2 regions of the Paenibacillus sp. 1-18 genome follow, and region 1 is predicted to be linked to the other one. Evidence: predicted binding sites of a transcription regulator. Region 1 holds the regulator's gene; the other holds the start of a gene.

The links. Region 1 encodes CtsR, which represses protease genes until heat stress. Its sites were predicted from a motif close to ATGGTCAATAAAGGTCAAACA; they were not measured.
Region 2: clpP (ATP-dependent Clp endopeptidase proteolytic subunit ClpP) is a predicted target of CtsR. The motif match lies at 2,639-2,659, and genes of this name have one in related genera.

The regions. Positions count from the first base shown of each region.
Region 1 covers NZ_ASSB01000020.1:52,799-61,817, forward strand. Annotated here, with positions in the region: gene disA (DNA integrity scanning diadenylate cyclase DisA) at 1-902, opposite strand, end outside; gene radA (DNA repair protein RadA) at 915-2,288, opposite strand; gene clpC (ATP-dependent protease ATP-binding subunit ClpC) at 2,531-4,975, opposite strand; gene L693_RS0101235 (protein arginine kinase) at 5,020-6,084, opposite strand; gene L693_RS0101240 (UvrB/UvrC motif-containing protein) at 6,114-6,638, opposite strand; gene L693_RS0101245 (CtsR family transcriptional regulator) at 6,722-7,186, opposite strand; gene L693_RS0101250 (GNAT family N-acetyltransferase) at 7,757-8,944, opposite strand.
Region 2 covers NZ_ASSB01000229.1:12,853-21,871, forward strand. Annotated here, with positions in the region: gene L693_RS0114265 (SIMPL domain-containing protein) at 1-508, shown strand, start outside; gene L693_RS0114270 (PdaC/SigV domain-containing protein) at 748-1,848, shown strand; gene clpP (ATP-dependent Clp endopeptidase proteolytic subunit ClpP) at 1,929-2,525, opposite strand; tRNA gene L693_RS0114280 (tRNA-Arg) at 2,737-2,811, opposite strand; gene L693_RS0114285 (sugar-binding transcriptional regulator) at 3,046-4,083, shown strand; gene gap (type I glyceraldehyde-3-phosphate dehydrogenase) at 4,171-5,181, shown strand; gene L693_RS0114295 (phosphoglycerate kinase) at 5,304-6,485, shown strand; gene tpiA (triose-phosphate isomerase) at 6,544-7,296, shown strand; gene gpmI (2,3-bisphosphoglycerate-independent phosphoglycerate mutase) at 7,298-8,842, shown strand; gene eno (phosphopyruvate hydratase) at 8,906-9,019, shown strand, end outside.

The DNA.
Region 1 (9,019 bases):
AGACGTGGTATCTTGTTCAGCACCCGATACCCGCGTGCAGCAATATACTCCTCTGATGTTGCAGCAGAAGACGGGTAACCCAGTAAACGTACGATATGATTAACATCCAGCAACTCGTCGTCCGTAGATCGCTTGAGTCCAAGTATAATCTCACGGATTTTCTCGTCGCTGTCGTCTTTAGCATAATCCTTGTACAGCAACCAGGCTTCTTCCTCTATATTGCTGACAAGCTCCTCCATCTGCATGCTGATGAGTCGGCCTTCATTTCCGAGCTCATTAATAAATCGTTTGATTTCCATTTTAATGCGCAGCACCATTTCAATCCGTTGGATAACATTAACGACCTCCGGCATGGTTACCAGCTCTTCGAATTCAGATGCTGTCAAATTCGTCGAGGCTTGACCCAACACCGATCTATATTTTTCTAGTGTCTGAATTGCCTGATTGGCCTTCGTTAAGATGACTCCGATTTCCTTGAGCGCATAGCGCAGCGTTCCCTGATACAACGTAATAATATTACGCCGCTGGGAAATGGACACAACGAGCTTGCCTGTCTGCTTTGCAACTCGCTCTGCTGTCCGGTGTCGAATCCCTGTTTCAATCGACGAAATAGAAGAGTCAGGAATTAATTGCGTATTTGCGTATAAAATCCGCTTCAAATCTTCGCTCAATATGATTGCGCCATCCATTTTAGCCAATTCATATAAATAGTTCGGCGAAAAATCACAGTTGATAGAGAACCCGCCATCCACGACTTCCATTACTTCCGGGCTATAGCCAACGACCAGAAGAGCACCCGTTTTAGCACGTAAAACGTTTTCCAATCCATCGCGAAAGGGAGTTCCCGGTGCCACAAGCCGCAGCAAATCGTTCATTTTATCCAGTTGGCTCGCTTCTTTCATTCTCATTGCCCCCTAATCTAATGCGGCTGCCAGTGCATCTGCCACCGTTGCTACTCCTATAATTTGTATCCCTTTCGGATGTGTCCAGCCCTTCAGGCTTTTCTCTGGCATGATCACCCGTTTGAAACCCAGTTTCTCCGCTTCCCGCACTCGCTGCTCTGCTCGGGATACAGCTCGCACCTCGCCTGTCAGCCCCACTTCACCAAAAATTACATCGTACGGCTTGGTAGGAGCGTCCCGGAAACTGGAAGCAATGCTCACCGCTATAGCCAAATCCACCGCGGGCTCATCCAGCTTCACGCCGCCGGCTACGTTGAGATAAGCATCCTGGTTTTGCAAAAACATGCCCATCCGTTTTTCCAGCACGGCTATAATTAATCCCATCCGATGATGGTCGATTCCTGTACCCATTCGGCGTGGAGAAGGAAAATGCGTGGCCGCAATCAGCGCCTGCAGTTCGACCAGCACAGGTCTGGTTCCTTCCACACTGGCTACAACAGTGGAACCAGCCACCCCTAGTGGTCGTTCAGACAGGAAAAGCTCAGAAGGATTCGCTACCTCACGCAAGCCACTCTCAGCCATTTCAAAAATGCCGATTTCATTCGTAGAACCGAAACGGTTCTTAACTGCACGCAGCAGCCGATACGTATGATGACGCTCTCCTTCAAAATAAAGCACGCAATCGACCATATGCTCCAACAGACGTGGGCCTGCAATTGCCCCTTCCTTGGTCACATGTCCTACCAGCACCGTAGCAATCCCTAGTCCCTTGGCAATTCGCATAAAGCGTGAGGTACACTCTCGGACCTGAGCCACACTTCCTGGCGCACTTGTCACCTCCGGCAAATATACGGTCTGAATAGAGTCTATCACCAAAAATTCGGGCTTCAAGCTGTCCACTGCTTCTTCAATCGTCTCCAAATTCGTCTCACATAATACGTACAAATTGGGAGACAAGGCACCCAGTCGGTCTGCGCGCAGCTTCGTTTGACGAACCGACTCCTCACCAGACACGTACAGCACCTTCAAACCGGTTAAAGCGAGCTCATTAGAGGTTTGTAGCATCAGCGTAGATTTACCAATCCCCGGATCACCGCCCACCAGAACGAGGGACCCCGGCACTACGCCTCCGCCAAGCACACGATTCAATTCGCCAATTCCCGTCAAAATTCGTGCTTCTTTGCCACTCTCTACCTCAATAATGGGGAGCGGCTTATCTTTTGTGCTATGAGTAAGAAGGGGAGAACCCATTCCTTGAGTTTTTACAACGCTTTCCGTTTCTTCCACCATGGAATTCCACGCCTGACATCCAGGACATTTTCCGTACCATTTGGGCGATTCATAACCGCATTCCGTACAGGAAAATTTAGTTTTCACTTTAGCCATACTTTGATCCCTGGCTCCTTATTGACGACAAATGATGTCAAATTTATCTTGATACAGCCCGGAAAGAGCTGTATCAATAAAAGTTTACCATTGAAGCTTGGCGGACGTAAAGCGATATCACAAACTTTTCCAAAGCATTTACCCAACCATTCCGTAGCGTTCTATACACAAAAAGGGTGCCTTCGCAATAGCCTTCCAGCCTGCGAGACACCCTTCTGTACTGCTTTATTTAGTAAAACGTTTTAGGACTTCGCGGATACGTTATCCTTTTTCGTAACTGTCAATGCACCGTTCTCCTCATCAATCATCAGAGAATCACCTTTAGTAATATTTCCAGTCAACAGTTCCTCGGACAGACGATCTTCTATATGCTTCTGAATTGCACGACGCAATGGACGCGCACCGTAAGCTGGATCAAAGCCTTCCTTCGCAAGGAATGTCTTAGCCTTGTCTGTCAGTTCAAAGTCCACCTCGTACTCATTCAGACGCTTACGCAGCTCCTCAGACATGAGTGACACGATTTCGGCGATATGTTTTTCTTCGAGAGAATGGAAAACGATAATTTCATCAATCCGGTTCAAGAACTCAGGACGGAAGCTTTTCTTCAGTTCATCCATCACTTTACCCTTCATGTTATCGTAATCCGCTCCAGCGTCTACAACGGCTGTAAAGCCAAGCGTGGAGTTACGTTTAATCGCCTGTGCACCGACGTTGGATGTCAAAATAATGAGTGTGTTGCGGAAGTCAACAACACGGCCTTTGGAATCCGTCAGACGTCCATCTTCCAGCACTTGCAGCAGAATATTGAACACCTCTGGATGTGCTTTTTCAATCTCATCCAGCAACACAACAGAGTATGGCTTACGACGTACCTTCTCAGTCAGTTGGCCACCTTCTTCATATCCAACATACCCTGGAGGCGCTCCTACCAGACGGGACGTGGAGTGCTTCTCCATATATTCGGACATATCGATACGGATAACCGCATTTTCATCTCCGAACATAGATTCAGCTAGTGCGCGTGCCAGTTCTGTTTTACCAACTCCAGTTGGACCGAGGAAAATAAAGGAGCCGATCGGACGCTTCGGATCTTTCAGTCCCGCACGTGCCCGGCGAATAGCGCGGCTTACTGCCTTAACAGCTTCGTCCTGACCAATAACCCGTTCATGCAACAACTGTTCCATATTCAGCAAGCGGTGTGTTTCTTCCTCTTTCAGCTTGCTGACTGGAACACCTGTCCAGATTGCAACGACCTGAGCGATATCCTCCGGTGTAACTTCGGAATCTGTGCGACCCTGTTGTTCTTTCCATTGGTTTTTCGTAACATCCAGCTCTTCACGAATTTTTTGCTCTGTATCACGCAACGCTGCTGCCTTTTCAAACTCCTGGCTTTGTACCGCCGAATCCTTTTCCTTACGGATATCTTCGAGACGGTTTTCCAGTTGCTTCAGGTTTGGCGGTACGGTGTAGGAATTTAGCCTTACCTTGGAGCCTGCTTCGTCAATAAGGTCAATCGCCTTATCCGGCAGGAAGCGGTCGGTGATATAACGGTCCGACAATCTTACTGCCGCTTCAATTGCCTCATCCGTGATCTTCACACGGTGATGCGCTTCGTAACGGTCGCGCAGACCATACAAAATTTGAATCGCTTCTTCCGGAGAAGGCTGATCCACAGTAATCGGTTGGAAACGACGCTCCAAAGCAGCATCCTTCTCAATATATTTGCGATATTCATCCAGCGTTGTTGCACCGATGCATTGCAGTTCGCCACGTGCCAATGCAGGCTTCAGGATGTTGGAGGCATCAATTGCTCCTTCCGCTCCACCAGCACCAATCAGCGTATGCAGCTCATCAATGAACAATACGATGTTTCCAGCTTGACGAATCTCGTCCATAATTTTTTTCAAACGATCCTCAAATTCACCACGATACTTGGTGCCTGCTACCACAGAGCCCATGTCGAGTGTCATTACGCGTTTGTCACGCAGCGTTTCAGGAATCTCATTGGCAATAATTTTTTGTGCCAATCCCTCGGCAATCGCTGTTTTACCTACCCCAGGCTCCCCGATCAGAACCGGATTGTTCTTTGTACGGCGGCTGAGCACCTGAATGACGCGCTCAATCTCCTTGCTGCGCCCAATAACAGGGTCCAGGTTATTTTCCTTCGCAGATGCCGTCAGATCGCGTGCCAAGCTATCCAGGGTTGGTGTGCTGACATTAGTCGGAGCGCCGTGATGGCTGGAAACCGCCTCGCTGCTGCCTAGCAATTGGAGCACTTGCTGACGCGCTTTATTCAGACTGATGCCCAGATTGTTCAGTACACGGGCCGCTACGCCTTCACCTTCACGAATGAGACCGAGCAAAATATGTTCTGTGCCCACATAGGTATGACCCAGTTTACGCGCTTCATCCATAGACAGCTCGATGACCTTTTTGGCGCGAGGAGTATAGGCAATGTTCGTCGGTTGCTCTTGACCGCGTCCAATAAGCGTCTCCACTTCATCCTGGATTTTTTCCAGTCCCAGCCCTAAACCGATCAAGGCTTTGGCTGCTATTCCTTCACCTTCACGAATGAGGCCGAGCAAAATGTGCTCTGTACCAATGTTGTTATGTCCCAATCGAACAGCTTCTTCCTGGGCCAAGGCAAGCACTTTTTGTGCACGTTCCGTAAATCTTCCAAACATCATATATCCTGCACCTCCACAGTGTGTATTTCAGATAAAACTATATATTAAAGGGTTGTGCCTAATTTTTGCCGGATCAGCTTCGCCCGGTACATATCGCGCTCACCGGTGTTCATTTTATCGCCAAAGCTCTTTTGCAGGAATCCAGGCTGCGTCATCACATTCAGTTCATTCATCGCTGCGATGGATGGACGCTCCAAAATCCCTAAATCCACGCCGAGACGTACATCGGACAGCCGCTGCGCAGCCTCCTTTGAATCCAGCACTGCTGCATATGACAAAATACCGAATGAACGCATCACCCGATCTGTAATTCGCAACATGGACTCATTCATCAGCCGTTCTCTGGCAGAACGCTCGTGCTCTATAATCTGCAGCACCACGCCATGTAGATTTTCAATAATTTCCGCTTCGGTTTGTCCTAATGTAATCTGATTAGAAATCTGAAACAAATTACCGACCGCTTCGCTGCCTTCACCATAAATGCCACGAACCGTAAGACCTACCTGTGAAACAGCGGACAATATACGATTGATTTGGTGAGTCATGACTAATGCGGGCAGATGCATCATCACCGAAGCTCTCATACCTGTGCCAACATTTGTCGGACAACTGGTCAGAAAACCTCTCCGATCATCAAATGCATAATCAACATGCGCTTCAAATGCATCATCAATAATCATAGCTCGTTCCCAAGCTTCTCTAACCTGACATCCCGGATATAAGCACTGAATACGCAGATGATCCTCTTCGTTTATCATAACACTAACCGATTCATCATCACTAATCAACACAGCACCGTTACGAGATTCGTTCGCCAGATTAGGACTAATCAAATGCTTCTCAACCAGTACCTGCTTGTCGATCTCATCCAACTCGGATATTTTCAAGGTATGGAAAGTACCAAAACGACCCAAATCATCATACTGAAGGATATCCGTCAAGCGTTGAAGCACTTCTTCCGACTGCTGATTGGTAGCAAGCATGGGAAAAGGCAGATGTTGCAAGTTACGCGCAATTCTTACCCGGCTACTAATGACAATCTCCGAATCCGCAGCATCACCACGCATCCAATCACTTAGCGGCTTTTCCGTAAATCGGATATTGGGCATCACGCATTCCCTCCTACTCTTCACAAACTTTACTCTTCAGTCATTTCCTTTTCAAGCTTTCTGATTTGATCCCTAAGCTCAGCAGCTGCCTCGAATTCTTCCTGTACAATATGCTGTTGCATCTCTTTTTTCAAATCATCAATTTGCCGTTTAACCTTCAGACGGCCTCCAGTCCGGACCGGAACTTTACCCACATGACCTGTACTGCCATGCACACGTTTGAACAGAGGGTCCAGACGACTGTCAAAATATTGATAGCACGACGGGCACCCAAAACGCCCCAGCTTGCTAAACTGTGTATAGGTCATGCCACAATCCTTGCATTGCAAATTTTGTGGACCATTGTGACCTGAAGACTGGCTCTTGGTGCTGGAGTCAAAATCCAGCATCCCCGACAATAAGCTATGAATCGAAAAACCATTGGGTGTTCCAGGGAGTATTTCCCCTTTTTCCTTCGCACATGTCTCACAAATATGAAACTCTGTCTTTTCGCCGTTCACAATTTTGGTGAAATGCAAAGTTGCCGGCCGCATATTACATTCCTGGCACAGCATAAAAGCACCTCCTTCAACGTCTGGATTTTCACAAATCCCTACATCTGAATCGTAAATCTCTATTTACTGGTTATGGCTACTGACTATTTGGTCGCCAGCAACGAGAACAGCATAGCCTTAAGCAACCTTGCCCGCAGCTGGTCACGATAGGGGAGCTTCAGCAATAAGGTGTCCCTCGATAAAGCGGCCTTCATTAAACTCGCTTCCCTTTTGCTTAGAAAATGAGCTTCCTCCAACTGATAAATCAGTCCTTCTGCCGCCGATTGGCTAATTTCCTCCCCGATGCTCTGATGAAGATGTGTGTGTATCGCATGCTGTGCAGGCAACTGAATTCGTTGAATGCGAATGTAGCCCCCACCACCACGCTTACTTTCCACCACATAGCCCTTTTCCAGCGTAAAACGGGTACTAATAACATAGTTGATTTGCGACGGCACGCAAGAAAAACGGTCAGCCAAATCATTGCGCTGAATCTCCACTAAGCCTTGGGGACTTTCAAGCAATATGTTCTTCAAATATTGTTCAATAATATCGGAAACATTGCGCATTTCATTCATCCTCCACTAACGGAAACGCAAGTATTCAAGTACATTTCACGCTCCACAGAGTCCGCCGTATATTGAACTTAACCAAACGGTAAAGTCACGAATCTAAGCTGTATCAGGACTTTTTCACCCTGCTGCATCTCTTGAAAACGTGCCGTTTAGTCTCTAGTGTGACCTATACTTGCGATAAATCATACACTTCTCTTATGTTTATAAGAGCAGCTACTGACTATCCACAAATGATTTCAATCCTGTTTAGCTTCTTTGCTGTCAAAATACTCAATACGGCCAGTCAATCAGCATCATTACCTTCTAATGGATCACACTAGGTTTAATTGACTTTGACTTTCTTTGACTATATTCACATTATAGCATATTTTTCATTTTTGCCAAGGGGTCAATACCATTTTTCGCAATCTAATTATGTTTTATACAATGTAAGAAAAAAACTCTCCCCATTCTGGAAAGAGTCCTGAAAAAACCCATCCTGCTACTCCCGTGCTACTTGTATAGACGAATCGTGCTTACCCTCGCCAACGCCACCCATTTTCTCGAATAAAGTCTAGGCCAGGATTAGAAAAAATCCAACAAAAACGTCTGTTTTACTGGTACTACACGTTTCAATGCAGACATAGACTCACTGCGTCCTTCAATACGCCCCCACTTATATAGATCATCAGCGCGCTGATAGCCAAGCATTAGGGTCGTCAGCGATTGGATGCCAACACTCAAGTCAACTGCTATGTTGTTTTCAGAAGAACTGCTTGTATCTACTCTCTCTAAATATCCTCGTCCTTCAGAGTTTATCGTTAATGTCCATACTCCTTCATTCCATGGAGCATAATGATCTGACAAATTTAAGGTCAAGCGTGTTTCCACTCCAATTGCTTTAAAGGGATATTTTTCGACAAAAGCAGCTGCATCCACAATTCGTCCCATAAAATAAGGCAGCGTTTCCTGTTGAATTCGCGGATCATCGAGTAAAAATGGCAGATTGTCATCTGCCGGAACGTAAATAAATTTACCTTGGGTTATCATGTAATCATGATTTGCAAAATAAGTCCATAAAGCCCGACGCGCCGTTTCATTCTCATATATCAATTCATCGCAATTCAACTGCTTATCTTCAATTTTGTATAGCGCATATCCCTGAGGATTACCTGCTTCTGAGTAATAAACTGCGGTTCGGTAGTTCTCATTTAAAATCCGTTCTTGCCACCATTCCTTATCCCGTACCAGCGTGCCATTATAAGACGAAGCATACGCTTGATACACTTGGTTCAGTTCAGAAATATCTTTAATATCCCGCTTGACTATGCCTTCTGTTTTAAGCTTAGCAGGAAATTTATCAATCGGGATAACATACTTTTTGTACTCAACATACGTTTCCCATCCAAATTTACGATAGAAGGCAAAGGAGAATGGGTGCAGAAAAGAAAGGCTTTGTCCAGTAGACTTCATCTCTTTAAGCGCATGTGTCAACAAACGTGAAACCATGCCTCCACGACGCTTTTCTGGCCACGTTGCCACACCAGCAATGCCACCCATCTCAAAAACCTGACCATGTATGTATACCTGCAAAGGTAGCAAAGTCAGCTTAGCATTCAAGTCATGTCCATCGAATATGCCCCATGTTTGTTCTGGCTTGAACTTTTTCTTGGATTTCTCCAGATCCTCCGGGGACATTGTAAACTGAAAAGCATATTGGGATAATTCAATAGCAACTTCAAATTCCTCCCGTTGTAATTGTCTGATCTCCATAGCCTTCGTCACCTCGCTCGTATACTTATGTCTCCATAAAAAAGATTGTGCACTTAGAGTGTCGCAAAGCCTTTT
Region 2 (9,019 bases), on a different contig from region 1:
AATAAACAAGGTTACACAATTGCTGAAAGAAAAATGGAGCATTAGTGCAGACGACATTCAGACTAGCCAGTTCTACGTGCAGCCTAACTATATCTACAACGATAAAGAAGGTCAGAAGCTCAAAGGCTTCATTGCCAACCATACACTTTCCGTTAAATACCGTGATCTGGATAAAATCGGTCAACTGCTGGATGAGGCTACAAATTCCGGGGCGAACAACGTGGATAATGTACGCTTTTCAGTAGAAGACCCTTCCACCTACGAAGAAGAAGCGATTGCCAAGGCGCTCAGTAACGCTCAATCTAAAGCCAGTGCTGTAGCAAAGGCAGCCAAACGTGGGTTGGGAGGCTTGGTAAATGTGACGGTAGATGGCGGAGAAGCCCAAGTATTCACACAACGTGAGACTGCTATGAGCAAGTCTCTTTTGGACGCAGGGAATGGAACAGAGATACAGTCTGGTCAAGTGACAGTGAAGGTTCAGGTATCGGCCCAATACGAAATGAACTAATACAGTACGTTAAACGAAGCCACAAGCGGCTTGCATCATGTGCAGGTTGGCTTGCTGGCTTTGTTTGTATATCGAAACCATTTTGTAATGAGTCTGTCATAGCTAAGGGGTGTTAGGTGTATAGATTGAAATCGGAGGGTGTACAGATTGTAAACCACATATAATAGGGTACAGATATAATAAGAAAAGCAATCAAAACACATAGATAATACAGATCCACCACAGGAGGAATACTTACGATGAACAAGCATACGAAGAAATGGGGCTCCGCTCTCCTGGCAGCAGGAATTTTAGTAGGAACCGCAGTTATTCCCGTTTCTTATATTGAGGCAGCATTGACCAAACAGCAAGCTACGCCACAGCAACCGGGAATCTCCATTCAATGGGACGGCAAAACCTTGGCGACCAAAGGAGTTCAGGTAAACGGAAGCACACTGATTCCAGTAGCAGCACTGCGCGACAGTCTGGGAATTTCGGTGAGCTATGATGCCAAAACAGCGACATATACCGTAGGCAGCGGGTACAACAAGCTTTACATCATTTCTTCTTTCTCGGATACCTATGTCAATGTGAACGGAATCGGCACGCGCAACATGGACGCCAAACAGATTGCCGGGAAGCTATACATTCCTATGGGTCTGTTGAAAGACTATCTGGGTATCGATGCACAGTGGAATGCAGCCCAAAAAACAGTAACGTTGAGTAAAAGCCAGCTAAATCCAATCAAAATTGCGTCCCAATCACTTTCCGCTTCGAGTAATGCGAAGGTGTCCTACAAGATTAAGTACCCGCAAATCAGCGGCAGCCAGCTGAATCCTGAGGCTCAACAGGCCATTAACAGTGTGCTTAAAAAGCAAGCAGACAGAGTATTAGCAGCAGGCAAAAAGATGATGGCTGAGGGAGAGGCTACAACAGAAAGACCGTATGAGTTTGGGAATGATTTTGCGGTTGCCTATAACAAGGATGGTATTTTGAGTGTGATTATGCAGGATTACTCGTATACAGGCGGCGCACATGGCATGACGGCACGTAAGGGATATACGTTCTCGCTTGCTGATGGTAAACTGCTGCAATTATCTGATGTATTGAAGGCAAATCCGAACTACAAAAAGTTCCTCAATGCTGATTTGAAGAAGAAAATTGATGCGCTTCAATCTGGCGAAGCTTTCGGTAAATTTAAAGAGCTGGCGGCAGATCAGGACTTTTATGTGACCAACAGTGGAATAACAATCGTGTTTAGTTTGTATGATTATGCGCCATACGCGTATGGAATTCCAGAGTTCACCTACTCGTTTGCCCAATTGCTGCCTCAGGGCGGAAAGCCCTTTGCAGGACAGTAAAGCAAAAAAGCTGCCTACCGGATACGAACATCCGGGGCAGCTTTTTCGTTTACCAGCTATCGAGCGATGAATTTCCTCTCTTATACACCGTCTGGAGAAGAGCTGGTTAGCACTTTATCAATAATACCGTATTCCTTGGCATCATCAGCGGACATGAAATAGTCACGGTCTGTGTCTTTTTCAATGCGTTCCAGTGGCTGGCCTGTGCGATCTGCGAGAATGCGGTTCAATTTGTCACGCATTTTCAGAATGCGACGAGCGCGGATTTCGATATCCGTTGCCTGACCTTGTGCACCACCCAATGGTTGGTGAATCATAATTTCACTGTTCGGCAAAGCAAAACGTTTGCCTTTGGCACCTGCGTTCAGCAAGAACGCACCCATGGAAGCAGCCATACCTACACAAATCGTAGACACGTCAGGTTTAATGAATTGCATCGTATCGAAAATGGCCATACCGGCTGTAATGGAACCGCCAGGACTGTTAATATACAAGTGAATATCTTTTTCAGGATCTTCGGCAGCCAAAAACAGCATTTGCGCAATAATAGAGTTGGCTACAACGTCATTGACGTCCGAGCCCAACAAAATAATGCGATCCTTCAACAGTCTGGAATAAATGTCATAGGCGCGTTCGCCGCGGTTACTTTGCTCTACTACCATAGGAACATAGCTCACGTCAAAAAACCTCCCTTAAATATCGTTAATGGATTTGGTGGACATGCCGATCTACATGCCCCTACTTTATAAACTGTTACCGTATTAACCACATGATAAACAATTTCAAACAAAAAGTCAAAGAAAGTCAAACTAATGGTCAAAAAAAAGAGCCCTCAGCGCTCTTATTGGTTAAAACATGATATAGAAGCATTAAAGCATTCATTTAAAATGGCGCGCCCGCGAGGAATCGAACCTCGATCTCAGGCTCCGGAGGCCTACGTCATATCCGTTGGACCACGGGCGCACAGATAATTGGAAACAAAGATGATTATATGATATACGGCATTGAATTGCAAGCTTTTATTATGTGCGCATATTCACATAAAAAGTTGAGAAATATAGGATCAGATAGACTTGCATGTGGAGCAAATATTGGTTAAGATATACGTGGGACTTAAAAAGTTATCCCGGGACGTTTTAAGACCAATCAGAGATATAGCTTAGAGACAGAACTTAGAAGTGTGCGGGAGTGGAAAGCATGCGAAAGATATTAGAAATACAGAAGCAGCTTCTGCCCGACCTCATGGATGTTTTGAAAAAAAGGTACACGATCCTGCATCAGATCATGCTGTCCGATGTTATTGGACGCAGAACACTGGCAGCTTCACTGGATATGACCGAGCGCGTGCTGCGCGCCGAAACCGATCTCCTTAAAGCCCAAGGGCTAATTGAGATTGAGAGTGTGGGCATGAAGGTGAGCAAAGCAGGACTGGATCTGCTGGAACAGCTGGAGCCGATTGCGAACGACTTGTTCGGCCTGTCCCAATTGGAGGATCAGATTCGTCAAGCCTATGGTTTGGAGAAAGTGGTTGTCGTTCCAGGGGATTCGGATGCTTCACCGTTAGCGAAGCAGGAGCTGGGCCGTGCTGGTGCAAAGGCGCTGCTGAGTGTTATGGATGACGAGGATGTTGTCGCTGTAACAGGTGGCACGACAATTGCAGATGTGGCGGAACAACTGACATTACCTGCTAACGGCCCGCTTAAGGGCGGATGGTTTGTACCGGCACGCGGGGGTTTGGGAGAGAGCATGGAAATGCAGGCTAACACTATTGCTTCCACGATGGCTCGCAAAGTCGGCGCTCAATACCGTCTGCTCCATGTACCGGATTTGCTCAGCAATCATGCTTACAACTCCTTGCTTGAGGATACGAATATTCAGGATATATTAAGCCTGATTCGAGAGAGCCGTATCATCATTCACGGGATAGGCAACGCCATAGCGATGGCCCACAGACGCAAGCTTGACCCCGAAACCTTTGCCCAGATCAGCAGTGAAGGCGCGGTTGCCGAATCGTTTGGTTATTATTTTAACGAAGACGGCGTCGTTGTTCACAGAATGCTGACGCTTGGACTCCGCTTGGAGGACATTGGGCGTACGGAGACGGTGCTAGGTGTAGCTGGAGGCAAGAGCAAGGCGGCTGCTATTCATGCAGTATTGCGCTTCGGGCAAGAAGACATTCTTGTCACCGACGAAGGCGCTGCTGTCGAGATTGTAAGCCGTTATTTAAAAGGTTAATATGGATTGATTAATTGTGTTGTCTTGACGGGCTTTCGGGTCTGTCTTGAATATATAAACTAAACGAACTTTGGGAGGAACTCACTCATGACAGTTAAAGTTGGTATTAACGGTTTCGGACGTATTGGACGCCTTGCTTTCCGCCGAATTCAAGACGTGGAAGGTATTGAAGTAGTAGCAATCAACGACTTGACAGATTCCAAAATGCTGGCACATCTGTTGAAATATGATACAACACAAGGTACTTTCCAAGGACAAGTAGAAGTACATGACGGCTTCTTCAAAGTAAACGGTAAAGAAGTTAAAGTTCTGGCTAACCGCAACCCTGAAGAACTGCCTTGGGGAGACCTGGGTGTAGACATCGTTCTGGAATGCACAGGTTTCTTCACAACTAAAGAAGCTGCTGAGAAACATTTGAAAGGCGGCGCTAAAAAAGTTGTTATCTCTGCTCCAGCTACTGGCGACATGAAAACTGTCGTTTACAACGTTAACCATGAAATTCTGGACGGAACTGAAACTGTAATTTCCGGTGCTTCTTGCACAACAAACTGCCTGGCTCCTATGGCTAAAACACTGCAAGACAAATTTGGTATCGTTGAAGGCTTGATGACTACAATTCACGCTTACACTGGCGACCAAAACACTTTGGATGCTCCACATGCTAAAGGTGACTTCCGTCGTGCTCGCGCAGCAGCTGAAAACATCATCCCTAACACAACTGGTGCTGCTAAAGCAATCGGTCTGGTTATCCCTGAGTTGAAAGGTAAACTGGATGGCGCGGCTCAACGTGTTCCAGTACCAACAGGTTCCCTGACTGAGCTGGTAACAGTTCTGGAGAAAACCGTAACTGCTGAAGAAATCAACGCAGCGATGAAAGAAGCTTCCGATCCTGAAACTTACGGATACACTGAAGATCAAATCGTTTCTTCTGACATCAAAGGTCTGACTTTCGGTTCTTTGTTTGATGCAACTCAAACTAAAGTCCTGACTGTTGGCGACAAACAACTGGTTAAAACTGTAGCTTGGTATGACAATGAAATGTCCTACACTGCACAATTGATCCGTACGTTGGAATACTTCGCTAAATTGGCTAAATAAGAATTCCTTATCGAGCAACATCATAGAGCGGAAACAGCAGTTATTGTTTCCGCTCTTTATATATCAAAATGTGCCTTAAATTCCTGTTTCGTAAAATTAAAAGGGTGCGGAGGAATATGGAGATGAACAAAAAGAGCGTACGTGATATAGAACTGAATGGAAAACGGGTGTTTGTTCGTGTAGATTTTAACGTTCCGGTTGAGGACGGTAAAATTACGGATGACAAGCGTATTCGTGAAACCTTGCCAACAATTAACTACCTGATTGAAAAAGGTGCAAAAGTTATCCTGGCGAGTCACTTTGGACGTCCAAAAGGTCAGGTCGTTGAATCCATGCGTCTGACTCCTGCTGGCGTGCGTTTGTCTGAGCTGCTCAAAAAGCCTGTTGTTAAAGTGGACGAAGCAGTTGGTGAGGCTGTTAAAGCAAAAGTGGCTGAACTGCAAAACGGTGACGTGCTGTTGCTTGAAAATGTACGCTTCTATCCAGGAGAAGAGAAAAATGATCCTGAACTGGCAAAGCAATTTGCTGAGCTGGCTGACATTTTCGTAAATGACGCTTTTGGCGCAGCACACCGTGCTCATGCTTCCACAGAAGGTATCGCGCATCTTCTTCCGGCTGTTTCCGGCTTGCTGATGGAGAAAGAACTGTCTGTAATCGGTAAAGCTCTTTCAAACCCAGACCGTCCTTTTACAGCCATTATCGGCGGTTCCAAAGTAAAAGACAAAATCGACGTGATCGACAACCTGCTGAACATTGCAGATAACGTAATTATTGGCGGCGGCTTGGCTTATACATTTTTTAAAGCTCAAGGTCATGAAGTGGGTCAATCCCTGTTGGATGAGTCCAAACTGGACGTAGCTCTTGGATTTATCGAAAAAGCGAAGAAGCTCGGCAAAAACTTCTATCTTCCAGTAGATGTTGTTATTTCTGACGATTTCAGCGCTACAGCGAACACAAACATTGTGGACATCGACGGTATTCCTGCAGATTGGGAAGGCGTGGATATCGGACCAAAATCTCGTAAAATCTATGCAGATGTAATCAAAAACTCCAAATTGGTTGTTTGGAATGGACCAATGGGTGTATTTGAAATCGAACCTTTCGCTGGCGGTACTCGTGAAGTAGCGGAAGCTTGCGCAACAACGGAAGCATACACCATCATTGGTGGCGGCGATTCTGCAGCTGCGGCTGAGAAATTCCATCTGGCTGACAAAATGGACCACATTTCCACTGGCGGCGGCGCATCTTTGGAATTTATGGAAGGCAAAGCACTTCCGGGTGTTGTTGCACTTAACGATAAGTAATCAAACGCTTAGCGCATAATATAGCTTTAGGGCACCTAATAGTTAGGAGTTGAAACCATTGAGAACACCGATTATCGCGGGTAACTGGAAGATGTTTAAAACCGTGCCAGAAGCTAAAACCTTCATCGAAGAGATCAAAGGTAAAGCAGAGGTTGCAGGAGTGGAAAGCGTTATTTGTGCTCCATTTACTAATCTTCCTGCTCTGGTTGAAGCAGTAAAAGGCACATCTATTAAAATCGGCGCACAAAACCTGCACTTTGCAGAAGATGGCGCATTTACAGGTGAAATCAGCGGCGGTATGCTGAAAGACCTGGGCGTAGACTACGTTGTGATCGGACACTCCGAGCGTCGTGAATATTTCAACGAAACAGACGAAACGGTAAACAAAAAGGTTCATGCGGCATTCCGCCACGGTCTGACTCCGATCGTATGTGTAGGCGAAAAGCTGGAAGACCGTGAAGCAGGTCAAACCAAAGAGGTTGTAAAGGTGCAAACTGTAGCAGCTTTCGCTGGCTTGGCTAAGGATCAGGCTGCACAAGTGGTTGTTGCTTATGAGCCAATCTGGGCAATCGGAACAGGAAAATCCTCAACTTCGCAGGATGCGAATGAAGTGATCTCCTACATCCGCAGTCTGATTAAAGAACTGTATGATGAAAATACAGCAAGTGCTGTACGTATTCAGTACGGTGGCAGTGTAAAACCTGAAAATGTTACTGAGTACCTGGGTCAAAGCGATATCGACGGCGCGCTTGTTGGCGGTGCCAGTCTTCAACCGGCGTCGTACATCGCGCTTGTTGAGGGGGCGAAGTAAGATGACAGCACCAAAACCGGTAGCTTTAATTATTATGGACGGATTCGGACTGCGCGACAAAGTGGAAGGCAACGCGGTTGCACAGGCCAACAAACCGAATTACGACCGGTATTTAAAACAGTATCCTCATGCAACACTGACTGCTTCTGGTGAAGCGGTGGGTCTGCCGGAAGGCCAAATGGGCAACTCCGAAGTAGGTCACTTGAATATCGGCGCAGGCCGCATTGTATATCAAGACTTGACTCGTATTTCGAAGTCCATTCGTGAGGGTGAATTCTTCGATAACGAAACATTGGTTAAAGCAGTTCAGCACGCTAAGAAGAACAACACCAAGCTTCACCTGTACGGACTTCTGTCCGATGGCGGCGTGCATAGCCATATCAGCCATCTGTTCGCTATGCTGGATCTGGCGAAAAAAGAAGGATTAACAGAAGTGTACATTCATGCTTTCATGGATGGACGCGACGTTATGCCTGACAGCGGCGTCGGCTTCATGCAACAGCTGATCGCTAAAATTCAGGAAGTGGGCATTGGCCAAATTGCGACCGTACAAGGACGCTATTATGCAATGGACCGCGACAAACGTTGGGAACGTGTAGAGAAGTCCTACCGTGCAATAGTATACGGAGAAGGTCCTCAATATACTGACCCACTGGAAGCATTAAAGGAATCGTATGAAAAATCAGTGTTCGATGAATTTGTGGAGCCAACCGTTATTGTGAAGGCCGACGGAAGTCCTGTAGGGCTGGTTGAGAGTAATGACTCTGTTGTTTTCCTGAATTTCCGTCCTGACCGTGCGATCCAATTGTCTCAAGTATTTACCAATGAGGATTTCCGTGGTTTTGACCGTGGGCCGAAATGGCCTAAGGATCTGCACTTTGTTTGCTTGACCTTGTTCAGTGAAACGGTTGGAGGCTTTGTAGCCTATGAACCGAAAAACCTGGATAATACGTTTGGCGAAGTGCTGGTACAAAACAACAAAAAGCAATTGCGTATTGCTGAGACGGAAAAGTATCCGCACGTTACTTTCTTTTTCAGTGGCGGACGCGATGTCGAGCTGCCTGGCGAAACCCGTGTTTTGATCAACTCGCCTAAAGTAGCTACGTACGACCTGAAGCCTGAAATGAGTGCGTACGAGGTTGCGGATGCTGCAGTGAAGGAAATCGAAGCTGACAAGCATGACGCAATCATCCTGAACTTTGCCAATCCGGATATGGTTGGACACTCCGGCATGCTGGAGCCGACCATTAAGGCGGTAGAAACGACGGATGAATGTGTTGGACGTGTTGTTGATGCAGTTAAAGCCAAAGGCGGTGTGGTTGTTATCATTGCCGACCATGGCAACGCCGATATGGAAATTGATGAGCAGGGACGTCCGTTCACAGCTCATACAACGAATCCGGTTCCGTTCATTTTGACTGATGAAAATATCGTTTTGCGTGAGCATGGAATTCTGGCTGACGTAGCTCCAACGCTTCTGGATTTAATGCAACTTCCGCAACCTGCGGAAATGACAGGAAAATCTATGATTGCATCCCGCAAGTAAGCTTGATTTAATAAGTATAGGCTTGACCAATAAATTATGATTCACAAAGGAGATTAAGTACAAATGACTATTATTTCTGACGTGTACGCTCGCGAAGTCCTCGACTCCCGTGGTAACCCTACTGTTGAAGTTGAAGTATATCTGGAATCCGGTGCTATCGGTAGTGCCATCGTTCCT